2 regions of the Salinithrix halophila genome follow, and region 1 is predicted to be linked to the other one. Evidence: predicted binding sites of a transcription regulator. Region 1 holds the regulator's gene; the other holds the start of a gene.
What was found. Region 1 encodes LexA, which represses DNA repair genes until DNA is damaged. Its sites were predicted from a motif close to CGAACATATGTTCG; they were not measured.
Positions count from the first base shown of each region.

Region 2: ruvC (crossover junction endodeoxyribonuclease RuvC) is a predicted target of LexA. The motif match lies at 3,898-3,911, and genes of this name have one in related genera.

Region 1 is NZ_JBHSAP010000018.1:307,194-314,671, forward strand. Features, by position in the region: gene hemY (protoporphyrinogen oxidase) at 1-1,298, shown strand, start outside; gene ACFOUO_RS14480 (hypothetical protein) at 1,416-1,877, shown strand; gene lexA (transcriptional repressor LexA) at 2,203-2,829, shown strand; gene ACFOUO_RS14490 (SRPBCC family protein) at 2,921-3,382, shown strand; gene ACFOUO_RS14495 (hypothetical protein) at 3,616-4,053, shown strand; gene ACFOUO_RS14500 (pyridoxal phosphate-dependent aminotransferase) at 4,204-5,385, opposite strand; gene ACFOUO_RS14505 (acetate kinase) at 5,473-6,672, opposite strand; gene ACFOUO_RS14510 (3-hydroxyacyl-CoA dehydrogenase family protein) at 6,669-7,478, opposite strand, start outside.
Region 2 is NZ_JBHSAP010000018.1:605,513-612,990, reverse strand. Features, by position in the region: gene ACFOUO_RS16075 (metal ABC transporter permease) at 1-1,125, opposite strand, end outside; gene ACFOUO_RS16070 (metal ABC transporter ATP-binding protein) at 1,131-1,892, opposite strand; gene ACFOUO_RS16065 (metal ABC transporter solute-binding protein, Zn/Mn family) at 1,942-2,880, opposite strand; gene ACFOUO_RS16060 (hypothetical protein) at 3,156-3,629, opposite strand; gene ruvC (crossover junction endodeoxyribonuclease RuvC) at 3,931-4,437, shown strand; gene ruvA (Holliday junction branch migration protein RuvA) at 4,434-5,048, shown strand; gene ruvB (Holliday junction branch migration DNA helicase RuvB) at 5,071-6,069, shown strand; gene ACFOUO_RS16040 (DUF2905 domain-containing protein) at 6,066-6,284, shown strand; gene queA (tRNA preQ1(34) S-adenosylmethionine ribosyltransferase-isomerase QueA) at 6,361-7,392, shown strand.

The sequences.
Region 1 (7,478 bases):
TCACTCTACTGGAAGCGACTTCCCGCCTCGGCGGGAAGATCGAAACGGAACGGGCTGACAGTTTCGTGATGGAAAAAGGGCCGGATTCCTTTCTGGAGCGGAAAACCAGCGCCAAACAACTCGTAGCAGATCTTGGGATGGAAGAAGAGTTGGTACGCAACCGGACAGGCCAAGCCTATATTCTACAAAATCACCAACTGATCCCGATCCCGGAAGGAGCTGTTATGGGTATTCCAACCCAGCTGAGCTCCTTTGTGACCACCCGACTCTTCTCCCCTGCCGGAAAGCTGCGGGCGGCGGCAGATCTGTTCCTCCCCCGTCGAAAATCAGCGGGAGATACCTCGGTGGGGGCCTTTTTTCGTCGTCGGCTGGGAGATGAAGTGGTTGATCGGCTGATTGAACCGTTGCTTTCCGGCATCTACGCAGGTAACCTTGACCACTTGAGCCTGCAAGCGACCTTTCCCCAATTTGCCGAGATGGAAGCCAAACACCGCAGTCTGATCCTGGGCATGAAAAAAAATCGACCGAAACAGGCAATCAGCCGTCCAAAAGGACAATTCCTCACCCTAAAACGGGGCTTGGAAAGCCTTGTGGAAGCGATTGAAAAAACCTTACCGGCTTCTTCCGTCAAGAAAAACACCTCGCTTCGTGAGGTAGAAAAGACCGCAGAGGGGTATCGGGTCACCCTTACCGAGGGGGAGGTCATCACCGCAGACGGAATCATCGCGACCCCTCCCTATGAAGTGACCCGCCGCCTGCTTAGTCGATACAACCTCCCTGCGTCTCCTGAAGAGATTCCTCCCACTTCCGTGGCGACAGTCATATTGGGCTTTGAGGCGATAGATGTGCCCCTTGAACTGGATGGTACCGGGTTCGTCGTTCCCAGGCGGGAAGACACCACCATCACCGCCTGCACTTGGACCCATCGGAAGTGGCCCCATACGGTTCCTCCCGAAAAAGCCCTTATCCGATGCTATGTGGGACGTTCTGGGGACGAAACCATCGTCGACGAGCCCGATGAAGTCATCATTGGTCGTGTCCGGGAGGACATGCGCCGGATCCTATCGATCCACAATCCTCCTGTTTTTACCCGAATCACCCGCTGGCCGAAAGCCATGCCTCAGTACGCCGTTGGCCACGCTCAATGGCTCAACCGTCTGAGAGAGGAAATTCGTCACCAACTACCCGGCCTTTACCTGGCTGGTGCCTCCTACGCTGGTATCGGAATCCCCGATTGTATCAATCAGGGGAAACAGGCGGTACAGGATACTTTGAGCCGACTCTTTGCTGAGAGATAACGAAAAAAACCCCGGTCGGGGTTTTTTTCGTGGGTTCATCAGGCGAGGCCATCATAACCTCGCCTCCCTGTCCATATATATGGGGTATGAAGAAGTGTACAGGCAGGAGGGAACCCTGTGAACGATAAGCTAAAGCGCCTGCTGCGCGTTGTTCTCGTCTATATCGTCGTCGTGGCAATCACCTTGGTGATGAACGGCTTCTACGAAAAACACCGCACGCAAGAATATATCGATGAATTCAAGGAGTTGAAAGGTCACCACCTCCTCAACGAAATCTCCGATACATACAAGATTACGATCGAGCAATACTCCAACTACAAACTCAACAGAGAAATGAAACGAAAACTTGTAGAACGGCTCAATAAATTAAGTGGTGACCTCCGGAAAGTCGACCATCAGATCAATGCCCAGGACGTCCGCTACCATATCGATTTTTCCTTCATCTATCATGATATAAAATTGGTCAACATCGCCCTCTCCGACGCCACCAAAGATGATATCGTACCTGTCATTGTCCTTCATAGCATGGAAGGATTAGGGGAGCTCAAGAAAGAAATCACCTACATTCAATACCGTTGACCCACAAAAAAACAGCTGTCGTCCAGCTGTTTTTTTGTTGCAACCTGAAGGAACTGCCGATACGTACGGGTTCCTACTTACCTACAGAACCATAAGTGCATCGATGTGCGGAGAACAGCTACTGCGATCTGAATCCCGTCGCTTCGTTTTATCTCTTCCACCGTGAGGCCCAACTTGGAAATCGCCCAATATCAGATCGCACAGAAATTCGAACCTATGTTTGTCCTGCCTTCCGTAATCGTGTATACTGTAGGAAAATACCCTGACTTTTAGATTCCGAAGGGACTGGCGGATAAACGAAACGAGCGGAAAGGGGATAAAGATCATGGCTAAGTTATCACCGCGGCAACAAGCCATTTTAAACTACATAAAACAGGAAGTCCGGAAAAAAGGGTATCCACCATCCGTGAGGGAAATTGGAGAAGCCGTCGGTTTGGCTTCTAGTTCCACCGTCCACGGCCACCTCGCCCGGCTCGAGAAAAAAGGCCTGATCCGGCGAGACCCTACCAAGCCTCGAGCGATCGAAGTGCTGGGAGAAGATCTGGAAGCGGTCCCCGACTTAGCGGCCAACACCGTGATGGTCCCCCTCGTCGGGAAAGTGACTGCTGGCGAGCCCATCACTGCGGTGGAAAACGTGGAAGATTACTTCTCTCTCCCCCGCCGTATGGTAGGCGGTGACGATTCCGTCTTTCTTCTCTCCGTTCGAGGTGACAGCATGATTAATGCCGGTGTCTTAGATGGTGACTTCGTCCTGGTTCGCCAACAACAGTCAGCCGATAACGGCGACATGATCGTGGCTATGACTGCAGAACACGAAGCGACCGTCAAACGTTTCTATAAAGAAAAAGACCATATCCGCCTGCAACCCGAAAACGATAACATGGAACCCATCCTCCTTCCTGAGGTGGCCATCCTCGGGAAGGTTGTGGGTCTCTTCCGAGAGCTTCATTGAACAAAAACCATGATTTTTGGGCCATAGTTTAAATAGGGCTTCACCAGGAAATTGATATTTGCCGATCTACCCACTGCGGATGGTGAGTGTTATGCCTATTATCACATTAGAACTCTATATTAAGGCCCCTATCCAAACATGTTTCGATTTATCCCGTAATATTGACGTCCATATGAAATCAACCTCTCATACACATGAAAAGGCTGTTGCAGGTGTCACAAATGGCCTAATAGGATTAGATGAAAGCGTCACTTGGGAAGCGATTCATTTTGGTCTCAAACAAAGGTTGACGGCTAAGATTACAGCATTTGATCCACCACATTATTTTGTTGATGAAATGGTAGAGGGACCTTTTAAAAGAATCAAACATGAACACTTTTTTGTGGGTTATAAGAATCAAACTAAGATGATTGATAAATTCGATTACACTTCACCCTGGGGATTTCTGGGCAGCATAGCCGATAAACTTTTTTTAGCCAAGTATATGGAAGGTCTTTTGAAAAAAAGAAACTTATATATCAAGGAAATAGCTGAGCAATCCCTTAATAATTGAACCGCACTAAAATGTGCGACAGCCGAGATTCTCAATTTGTCACCATAGACTAAATCCGGCTTCATCACGGAAAACACCCCCTGCACTGGAAGGCAGGGGGTGTTTTTGGTTTCCCCAAACCCAAAAGGGTAGATCCTACGCTGAACCGTCTAGAGGAAAGTAAGACGAAAGGAGAATATCCGGCGGCCAGATCCGGTGATACAATGGAGAAAATGGAAAGGAGGCTCATCGGATTGACTTCTCAAACCCAAACCACTCGCTCCCCAAAGGGGCAGGAAAAGCACAATCGCATGGTGGAAGCAGTCGCTAAAGAGCTGGTGCGGAAAGGGTTTTTAATCAAGGCTGATTCTATCGAATGGTCAGATGGCGTCCCCCCCGTCCTTGGAGAAAATTTTAAACCCGATATCATCGCCTTCAAGGATTCCATCTTCCATATTATCGAAGTCGAGACTTGCTCCACTTTTCAAAGCGCGGAAACCGCCCATCAATTGCAGATCTTCAGCGGGAAGGGAAAGACCACCGTCATCGTTCCCACCGTTTGCAGAAGTCGTACTGATTTGGTGTTAAAGATGCGTGAATCTCTTCGGGAATGGGGACTGCAGTCCGTTAAGATTGGAACCTGTGATCCTGCTACGGGCAAGGTTGAACTGCCTAGAGAAATGGATGCGTGACAAAGCCGCTCATTTTCTCTGGACAGCACGGATCCTCCCTCCTGGGGCCGCCTCTCAGCCCCGACCGCTTCTACCCTCCTTCAGCATAAATCCCAAAGTTCAAAAGAGCCTCCCGCCTGGCCTGGCAAGGAGGTTCTTTTGGTGGTGCCATCAGGAACGGGTTTGGGTGAAACGCTCCATCCGGTCCATCGCTTCTTTCAACTGATCCATGGAAGTGGCGTAGGAGATTCGAACATGATCGGGAAAGCCAAAGGCTGAACCTGGAACCATCGCCACCTTTTCTTCTTTCAGGAGGGCTTTCACCCAGGCATCTGCATTCTCAAAGCCTCCACGGGCAGCCGCTTCCTTGACATTGGCGAACACATAGAAGGCTCCCTCAGGAGTGGCGCATTTTACACCGGCCATCTGTTGCAGCCGCCCCAAAACATAATCACGACGTTGGCGGAAAGCGGCCAGCATGTTCCGGACGGGCTCCTGATCTCCCGTCAAAGCTTCCAAAGCAGCATATTGAGCGATCGAAGTCGGGTTGGATGTGCTGTGGCTGGAGAGGCTGGACATCCCCTTGATGATACGGGAATCCCCTGCCGCATACCCGATCCGCCAACCTGTCATCGAATACGTCTTAGACACCCCGTTGATGACAATCGTTCGTTCCTTCAATTCGGGGCTGAGCGAAGCGATGCTGACGGATGTTTCGTCTCCGTAAATGAGATCTTCATAGATCTCATCGGATATGATGAGAAGTTCTTTATCCAAACACACCTGGCCAAGAGCCTCCAGCTCTTCCCGGCTATACATGGATCCGGTCGGATTGGAGGGGCTATTAATTAAGAAGGCGACCGTTTTATCGGTGACGGCTTCCTTCACCTGATCAGGCGTCACCTTGAACTGGTTCTCTTCCAAACCCTCGATAATCACCGGCACCCCACCGGCCAGTTTTACCTGCTCGATGTAACTCACCCAGTAAGGGGCTGGGATAATCACTTCATCCCCTTCGTCCAGGATGACCTGAAATAGGTTGTAAAGGGCGTGTTTAGCCCCCACTGTCACCACAATCTGATCCGTCTCATAGTGCAAGCCGTTGTCGTTCTTAAATTTAGCGACAATCGCTTCTTTCAGTTCAGCGATACCACCTGCAGGGGTATATTTGGTCAGACCTTCTCGCATCGCTTTGTCGGCAGCTTCTAGGATATGGTCCGGCGTGTTGAAATCGGGTTCACCCGCACCCAGTACGATGACATCGTGGCCTTGTTTTTTTAATTCCTTAGCAGTAGCAGTAATTTCGATCGTTTTTGAAGGCGTCAGACTTTGTACCCTACGGGACAATTTCATTGATCGCGCTTCTCCTCTCTGATTCAGTACATGGGATGGGAGTATTGTAACACAGACCGGCTCCGCTGTGGGCCGGTCTGTTGTTATTCAATCTCGGACGAGCCGTCGGGTTTCTCTGGCAATCATCAGTTCTTCATCGGTGGGGATCACGAGCACCTTCACCTGGGATTCCGGGGTGCTGATCACTTGGGGACCTTTGGGAAGATCCGCATTTTTCTCTCGATCCAATTCTACCCCTAGGTAATTCATCCGGTTTACCGTCCATTCGCGGACAATCGAGGCGTTTTCCCCCACACCAGCTGTAAAGATAATCGCATCGACACCGTCTAGCGCCGCTGTATAAGCTCCAATCTGTTTACGTAGTCGATACGTATACATTTCCAGAGCGAGACGGGCATTTTTGTCGCCTTCGAACGCTCCTTCCGTGATCTCCCGCATGTCGCTGGAGAGACCCGATACTCCCACCAGTCCGCTGTGTTTGTTCATCATCGAAGTCACTTCTCCGAGAGTGAGCTCCTCTTTCGCCATCACGAAAGGAACGATCGCCGGGTCGATATCTCCGCACCGGGTTCCCATCATCAGACCTTCCAGCGGGGTCATACCCATACTGGTATCGATAGAGAGCCCGTTTTCAATTGCTGTGCAACTGGCTCCGTTTCCGATATGGCAGGAAATGAGCTTCAACTCTTCCAGCGGCCTGCCGAGAAGCTCTGCTGCCTGGTGAGCAACATACTGATGGGAAGTTCCATGAAAGCCGTACCGGCGTACCTTGTGCTTCCGATACAATACCCGGGGCAGAGCGTACAAATAACTGTGTGTTGGCATCGTTTGATGAAAGGCCGTGTCAAATACAGCCACATGGGAAGCGTGGGGAAGGCTATGCTGGGCGGCATCGATTCCCAGGAGGTTGGGTGGGTTGTGCAGCGGTGCCAAGTCGACATTTTTCTGAATGGCTTGAATCACTTCCTGGTCGATAACCACCGACTGGGCGAAATCCTCTCCCCCATGAACGACTCGATGACCAACAGCGCCCACTTCATCGACACTGGCCAGCACCCCTAGCTGATCATCGGTCAAAATGGCGAGCACCTTGTTCAGACCTTGACGGTGATCCAGGATTTCCGCCGTTTCCACCCATTTCTCTTTACCGGTAACCTGGTGATTAAGGATCGATTGTTCCGACCCAATCCGCTCCACCAAACCCTTGGCGAGAACTTCTTCTTTTTCCATGTTGTAGAGCTGATATTTGATGGATGAACTGCCACAGTTGATGACCAGAATTTTCACCGGGCTTCCCCCTCCTTTAGGCGGTCGCCGTCTTCATCGTAGCGGAAAAAGCCTTCCCCTGTCTTTACACCTAAATGGCCGGCACGCACCAGCTTCTTTAAGAGAGGAGCGGGACGGAACTTTGTGTCTCCGTATTCCCGGAACAGACCCTCTAGGGCAGCTAAAACCGAATCCAGTCCGAAACGGTCCGCCATTTCCAGAGGACCGTAGGGGAACTGATACCCCCGTTTCATCGCCGTATCGATATCTTCAGGGGTGGCCACCCCCTCCATCGAGGTATAGAGAGCTTCGTTAATGAGTGTAACGATGAGACGGGTGGTAACGAAACCGGGAGATTCAAAGACTTCCACACCGGTAAGGTGGAGAATCTCCAGAAAGCTGCTGGCTTTCTCCACCGTTGTGGTACTCGTCTTCAACCCGCGCACGATCTCAACGAGATCAACACGGGTGCTGGGATGAAGAAAATGAAGGCCAATGACCCGATCCGGACAACGGGTGACGGCGGCCAGCTCCGTCAGGCTCAGGGTGGAGGTGTTGCTGGACAGAATGACATGTTCCGGGCACAAGTGGTCACAGCGGGCGAATACCTCTTTTTTTATCGCCAGATTCTCCGTAACCGTCTCGATGACAAAATCCGCCCGAGAGAGGGCGGAATCATCCGCTGTGAACGTAATTTTATCGAGGGTCAGCTTTTTCTCCGCCTGGGTGATCCCCCATTTGGAAAGCTGCTTGTCCAGGCTTATTTCCACATGATGGCGAGCATCCCGAGCCAATGCTTCGGATTTTTCGATGACCGTCACATCAAA
Region 2 (7,478 bases), 300 kb from region 1:
ACGGGTCTGGAGCACCAGATCATAGGCCTTTTGCCATCCAGCCTTCGTACACCGGATCAGGGAGCCGTCCTGTTCCCAGGTGATAAATCCATCCCGTTCCAGGGATCGGAGGGCTGCTTCCAGCCGCCGGTGGGAGAAGGCATATCTTTCTAGCAGTCCATCCATATCCATCTCATGCAGTCCGTCGGTTTCCCGGGATTCATAGAGGATGGTCAATACTCGTTCTTGAGCCCATTCCCGCCGTGTGCGGGCGAGACGGGCCCACTTGGCTACCAATCCCCGTTTCGGGGAAAAAACGAGGGAGATGAGAAAGACCACGGTGGCAGCGACCACGATTAGGGGTCCGGTGGGCAGGTTGTGTACCAAAGCGCTGAATAGGGTTCCCAAAACGCCGGACAGAGCGCCCATCAGGGCAGAAAGCACCACCATCACACCGAGTCGTTCCGTCCAATAACGAGCCGCGGCGGCCGGTGTGATGATCAGGGCGGCCATCAACACGACTCCGGCCGCCTGAAGGCCGATTACCACCGCCACCACCAGCATGACCATGAGCAGTAGGTCGAGGAGACCAACAGGGAAACCGAGGCTTCGCCCAAAGCCCGGATCGAAACAGAGGAGTTTGAATTCCTTGAAAAACAAGAAGCAGAAGAGGAGAAGGGAGAGAGCCACACCGCCCATCACAAGGACATCGTCCCCGACGAGAGAAGCGGATTGGCCGAACAGGAATTTGTCCAGCCCGCTCTGGTTTCCGTTCTCTGAGTGTTGAATCTGGGTAAGGAAAATGATTCCCAGTCCAAAGAAAACTGAAAGGACCAACCCGAGGGCAGTGTCTTCCTTAATGCGGGAGAAACGGGTGATTCCGTTAATTGCTAGGGAGGCGAGCACCCCGGTCACCGTTGCTCCGATAAGGAAGAAGAAGGGGTTTTTCGACCCGGTCAGCATGAAAGCGAGACAGATCCCAGGCAAGGCGGCGTGAGCCAGCACATCGCCCATCAGGCCCCGCTTACGGAGGAAGGCAAAAGCACCCAACACCCCGCTGGAAAGACCGAGAAGGAGGGTCCCCGCCAACACCCAGGCAGTGTTAGGGTCAGACAGGAAACGGATGATCTCGTGGAATCGGTCCATCTCCCTCACCTCAACGCGGCGACGCCGGCCATCTCTGGTAGGATGGTGAGGCGTCCGCCATAGGCCTTTTGTAGGTTATCGGCGGTGTAGGCCTGCTCCGTAGGGCCGAATGCGATTTGGCGCAGATTGAGTAGAAGTAACCAGTCGAAGTACTCCCGGACGGTCTGGAGATCGTGATGAACCACTAACACTGTCTTGCCCTGCCCTTTCAGTTCGTCTAAGATGCGGATGATCGCCTTTTCAGTGGCAGCGTCGACACCGACGAAGGGCTCATCCATGAAATAGATGCGGGCATCCTGGGCGAGGGAACGGGCGAGGAAAACTCGCTGTTGCTGTCCTCCGGAAAGCTGGCTAATCTGACGATTGGCGAAATCTGCCATACCCGTCTTTTCGAGGCAATCCATAGCGAATTCTCGGTCTTCCGCTTTAGGTCGTTTGAACCAGCCCAACTTACCGTACCGCCCCATCATGACCACGTCGAGCGCGTCGGTGGGGAAATCCCAGTCAACCGATTCGCGTTGGGGGACGTACCCGATCATATGCCGTTGTTCCCTATAGGGTTTTCCGTAAATTTCCACTTTGCCGCTGGTCAAGGGCAACAAGCCCAGGATCGCCTTGATAAGGGTAGATTTACCGGCTCCGTTGGGGCCAACGATGCCAATCAATTTTCCTTCTGGAGTGTCGAAGGAAAGGTCGCGCAAGACTGGTTTTCGGTGGTAGGCGACAGAAAGGTCCCGAACCGAAACTGGATGGATAAAGGGCGTCATAAGGTTTCGCCTCCTATTTCTTTGGTGTTATGTTCGGATCGATCAGCAATCATTTGAGAGCGGAGACGATTGTATCCACATTATGGCGTACCATGCCGATGTAGGTGCCCTCCTTCGTTCCCGCTTCCCCCATAGCGTCGGAGAAGAGTTCACCACCGATCTGAATCGAGTGGCCCTTTTTTTCAGTTCCCTTTACAACGGCTTGAATGGAACGCTTGGGGACACTGGATTCCACGAAGACGGCCTTGATCTTTCGTTCCGTAAGCAAGTTTACGATCCGTTGGACGTCTCTCAGCCCGTATTCTGAGGCGGTGCTAAGCCCCTGGAGTCCGACCACTTCGATGTCATAAGCTTGGCCGAAGTAGCCAAAGGCGTCGTGTGCAGTCACCAGGACTCTCCGTTCATCGGGAATGCTTTGGATCTCTTTTTTTGCGTAGCGGTCCAGATGTTCCAGTTTGCTGATATAGTTCTCCGCTCGTTTTTCATAGTCCGCCCGGTGTTTCGGGTCCGCTTTCGCTAACGCTTTTTCGGCATTAGTCACTGCTTCCATCCACAGATTTACATCGAACCAGATGTGGGGGTCGGCCTGTCCCGAGCTTGTAAGTAGACGGGATTTGTCAATATCGTCGGCGACGGCTGTCACGGGCTTTTCTTCACCGATCTTTTTCAGGATGTCGGTCATTTTCCCTTCAAGATGGAGTCCATTGTAAAAGATCATGTTTGCATGGTTCAATTTGTTAATGTCCCCTTGCGATGCCTTGTATAGGTGAGGGTCTACCCCGGGTCCCATTAAGGTGGTGACCTTTACGCGGTCTCCACCGACGTTTTTGACGATATCTCCCACCATCCCGGTGGTGGCAGTCACCTCGATGGGGCGGTCTTGTGGGATGGAGGATTCCCCTTGGGTTCCGCAGGCGCTCAGGAGGAGGGAAGAAAGAAGGAAGAGGCAAAAGAGGGGTATGGCGCGTCGGGCATGGGTTCTTTTCATCTGTTTGTACCTCCGTTGAATGAATGTTGCCCCGTTGATAAATACATTCTTTTGGGCATATTTTTTTCATGGACAAAGCTATTTTAACCAAGGAAACAATTTTTGCCCTAGGGCAAAAAATCGTCACCTCCATTTTATGCGCATGCGTAAAAGAATGTCAATCCTTTTCGTGATCGGGAGGAGGGGCCATTTGTTTCAGAGGTACGGGGATGAATCAAAACAAAAAATCCCCGAACACTTCGGGGGAGCCATCGGTTTGGAAGGGGTTCTGAGGGCTACGGGCTATCCACCCGTTTCCATTGAATCTCAGGATATTCTTGACCAAGGCGTTGGTAGGCATCTTGGCTGACATAACCACCAGCCCGGGGGTCAAAGTTCTGTTCGAATTTAACCACTTTCCATTCCCCGTTCCGGAGTTGGAGACGCACTTTATAATCTCGTTTGTCCGAAGGGCGGTGGATCAGGATGGTATGAGTCCCCATCTGACGGTCCGTGGGGGACTGAACGAGAAGGATGGGGGGGTTTTTTCTTTCCTCATTTTGGACTTCTTGCACCCGCCAGCCGATTTCTTTCACTTTGTCGGGGCGGTCTAACATCCGCTGTGCCTGCTCTACGTTCCCCTCTACCCAGACTTCCTTGTAGAACCGTACGGCGGCTTTTTCCGGGGCGGTTAAATTCTGGGCGCAGCCGGACAACATTCCCCATACAGCCAAATGGAGAAGGAGGGACATCCATCGATTTCTATTCATTGTCATTCACTCCCATAGGGTCGGATGTGAGGGGCAAGCTCCTCCCTACGAGTTTCCGCTTGAATTGTCGCTTCCATTCCCCCTTTTTATAAGGGGATACATAAATTCGTGTATCGCTTATCACAATCGTTTGTTTTCCAAGAGTCCCTTTCCGTAGAAAGATTCCTTGCGGATATTTAGCCAGATAAAGTGCCGGGAAGGCATTTATATACCGATGTGCGACGTGGGGCGAAACACTCATGGAATGTGATATAATCAGCCTCATGGGAGAATGAATGTTCGCAGAGTGGGAGGGGCTTTTGTGAGAATTATGGGGATCGATCCGGGGATCGCCATCGTTGGGTACGGGGTTGTCGACCGACGGGGTAATCAACTGAAAGCCGTCGATTACGGCAGTATCCAAACGCCGGCAAAAACGGCTACCTCGACCCGGCTGAAGCAGATTTATGATGCCAGTACGGCGTTATTTGCCCGGTACCGCCCTGATGTGGTGGCGATTGAAAAACTTTTTTTCAACCGAAACGTGACAACGGCTTTCGATGTTGGCCAAGCTCGGGGAGTGTTAACGCTGGCGGCGGAGGAGGCTGGGGCTGTTATCACCGAATATACGCCGATGGAAGTAAAGATGGCGGTAGTGGGTTATGGCGGAGCGCAAAAGAAACAGGTGCAGGAGATGGTTAAAATGCTGCTCACTCTTCCAGAAATCCCACGCCCCGATGATGTGGCGGACGCTCTCGGTGTCGCTATCTGCCAGGCTCACTCAACGACCTTTACCGATCGAATCGACACCCGGGGGTGGAAAAGATGATCGATTATGTCCGAGGACGGGTAGCCTACCACACCGTCGATACCGTTGTCGTTGAGGCAGCAGGAGTGGGTTACCGCTTGTTCTGCGCCAACCCCTTTCAATGGAAAGAAGGGGAAGAAATCCGCATTTTTACCCATCATGTTGTACGGGAAGATGCCCAATTGTTGTACGGCTTTAAGGATGCTGAAGAGCGGGATCTGTTTCGCCTGCTTCTGGAGGTATCCGGCATCGGGCCCAAGGTAGCCCTTGCGGTGATCGGGGCGGGGTCTCCGGCCACGCTGGTGGAAGCGGTACAGCGGGAAGATCTCCGTTTTTTGACCAAACTGCCTGGGATCGGCAAGAAAACAGCCCAACGCATCGTCCTCGACCTGAAGGACAAGCTGGAAAAGGCGGGTTGGACCCGTCTGTTGGCAGAATCGGACCTTCCGAAAGAAGCCTCTAGACCTGGTTCCCCCGCCTTAGCGGAGGCAATTGAAGCCCTTATGGCCCTGGGCTATAATGAAGGGGAAGCGGAAGCGGCTGTCCGGCAAGCACGGGACTCTTTTGAGGATGAGGAACCCGCCTTGGATGGCTGGATCCGGAGAGCACTTCAGGTATCGGTGAAGGGTTGAGAGGAAAAGGAGGAGGGATGGAATGGAGGAGAGGATCATCTCTTCCCATATGGCGATGGAGGACGAAACCGTTGAATTCAGTCTGCGTCCTCGTTATTTAAAAGAATATATCGGCCAGGCCCGTGTGAAAGACAACCTAAAGGTGTACATAGAAGCGGCTAAGATGCGGCAAGAGACGCTGGATCATGTCTTGCTCTACGGTCCGCCGGGGCTGGGGAAAACCACCCTTTCTCATATCATTGCCAATGAGTTGGGAGTCCAAGTGCGGACGACTTCAGGCCCCGCTATTGAACGTCCAGGGGATCTGGCCGCGATTTTGACCAACCTGCAGCATGGGGATCTCCTCTTTATCGACGAGATTCATCGGCTCAACCGAAGTGTGGAAGAAGTCCTCTATCCGGCGATGGAGGACTTTGCCCTCGACATTGTGATTGGCAAAGGGCCCAGTGCACGATCCGTTCGCCTTGATCTGCCCCCTTTCACCCTGGTAGGGGCGACGACACGGGCGGGCTCTCTCTCATCCCCCCTTCGGGACCGGTTTGGGGTGATGAGCCGGCTGGAGTATTATACGCTGGAAGAACTTTCCCTAATCGTTTCCCGGTCGGCAGACCTGCTCGGTATAGCGATCCGGGAGGATGGGGCTGAAGAGGTTGCATGTCGGGCCAGAGGAACCCCCCGGGTAGCCAATCGCCTTCTGAAGCGGGTGCGTGACTTTGTCCAGGTGCAGGGGGAAGGAATCATTACGGCAGAGGCTGCACGGGACGCATTGGATCGGATTCAGGTGGATAAACTGGGATTGGATCAGGTGGATCACAAATTGCTGCGTTCAATTATCGACCATTTTCGAGGAGGACCGGTAGGGTTGGAAACGATTGCGGCTACAATCGGGGAGGAGGCCCATACCGTAGAAGATGTTTACGAACCGTACCTGATGCAAATTGGTTTTTTGCAACGGACTCCTCGAGGCAGAATGGCCACCCCCCGCTGTTACCAACACTTTGGAGTGGAAAATCCCCAATGAACCCGATTGCCAAACTACTGATCTTCGTCGGTATCGCTCTCGTGGTAATCGGTCTCTTGTGGCAGGTAGGTGGTCGGTTCCTCCACTTGGGACGTCTACCGGGGGACATCGTGGTTGAGAAGGAAAACTTCAAGTTCTACTTTCCGGTCGTCACCAGCATTCTGATCAGCGTCGTCCTGTCGGTTGTCCTGTATTTGATTCGCCTGTTCCGGTGAGGAGCGGGCGTTTCTCATGTATGAGCTCATCGGGTACCCTAAGGGATAAATTGATATGGATTGGAGCTTTTGATAAATGGATGTGTCCTTATTTGATTTTGATCTCCCCGAAGAATTGATTGCTCAGACACCCTTAAAAGACCGATCCTCCTCCCGCCTGATGGTGTTGGATCGGAAGGACGGTTCCGTTCAGCACCGGCGGTTTCCCGATTTATTGGAATACCTTCAACCGGGTGATGTATTGGTACTGAATAATACCCGAGTAAGGCCGGCTCGTCTCATCGGGAGCAAGGAGGAGACAGGAGCCCGGATTGAAGTGCTGTTATTAAAACCTTTGGGAGAGGATCGTTGGGAAGCGCTGGTCAAACCGGCCAAGCGGGTTAAACCGGGAACTGTGGTTCAATTCGGCAACGGAAAGCTGCGAGCGGTCGTAGAGAGGGAGGCGGAAGTTGCTGGTGGCCGCATCTTCCGTCTGGAATATGCGGTGTCAGATTTGGAAAAGCTGCTCGAGGAATTGGGGAAAATGCCCCTTCCTCCCTATATCCATGAGGAATTGGAAGAAGGGGAGCGATACCAGACGGTTTATTCTGCCGAAGTCGGATCCGCTGCGGCACCGACTGCCGGCCTTCATTTCACACCGGAACTGCTGAGACGGGCGGAAGAGAAGGGTGTTCGAGTGGCCACACTGACTTTGCATGTGGGGTTAGGTACGTTTCGTCCTGTAAGCGCCGAATCCGTGGAGGAACATCGCATGCACGCCGAGTATTATGAACTCTCGGAAGAAGCGGCTGGGCTGATCCGGGAGGCTCAGAGCAATGGGAATCGGGTGGTCGCGGTTGGCACTACCTCTGTCCGGACGTTGGAGACAATTGCTCGGGATTTCGGTGAAGTCCGGGCCGCCAGTGGATGGACCGATATCTTTATCTATCCGGGGTATGAATACCGTGTTGTCGATCGGTTGCTGACCAATTTTCATCTGCCAAAATCGACACTCATTATGTTGGTGAGCGCCTTTGCCGGTACAGAATTTACCTTGCAGGCGTATCGGGAAGCGGTGGAGGAACGGTATCGGTTTTTCAGCTTTGGGGATGCCATGCTGATTGTGTGACAGGAAGCCATGTTCAGCGCATTGTCACACATTTCCGTCTCAACTATCCACCGATAGGTTTATCTAGGATTAGGACTAAGGTATAA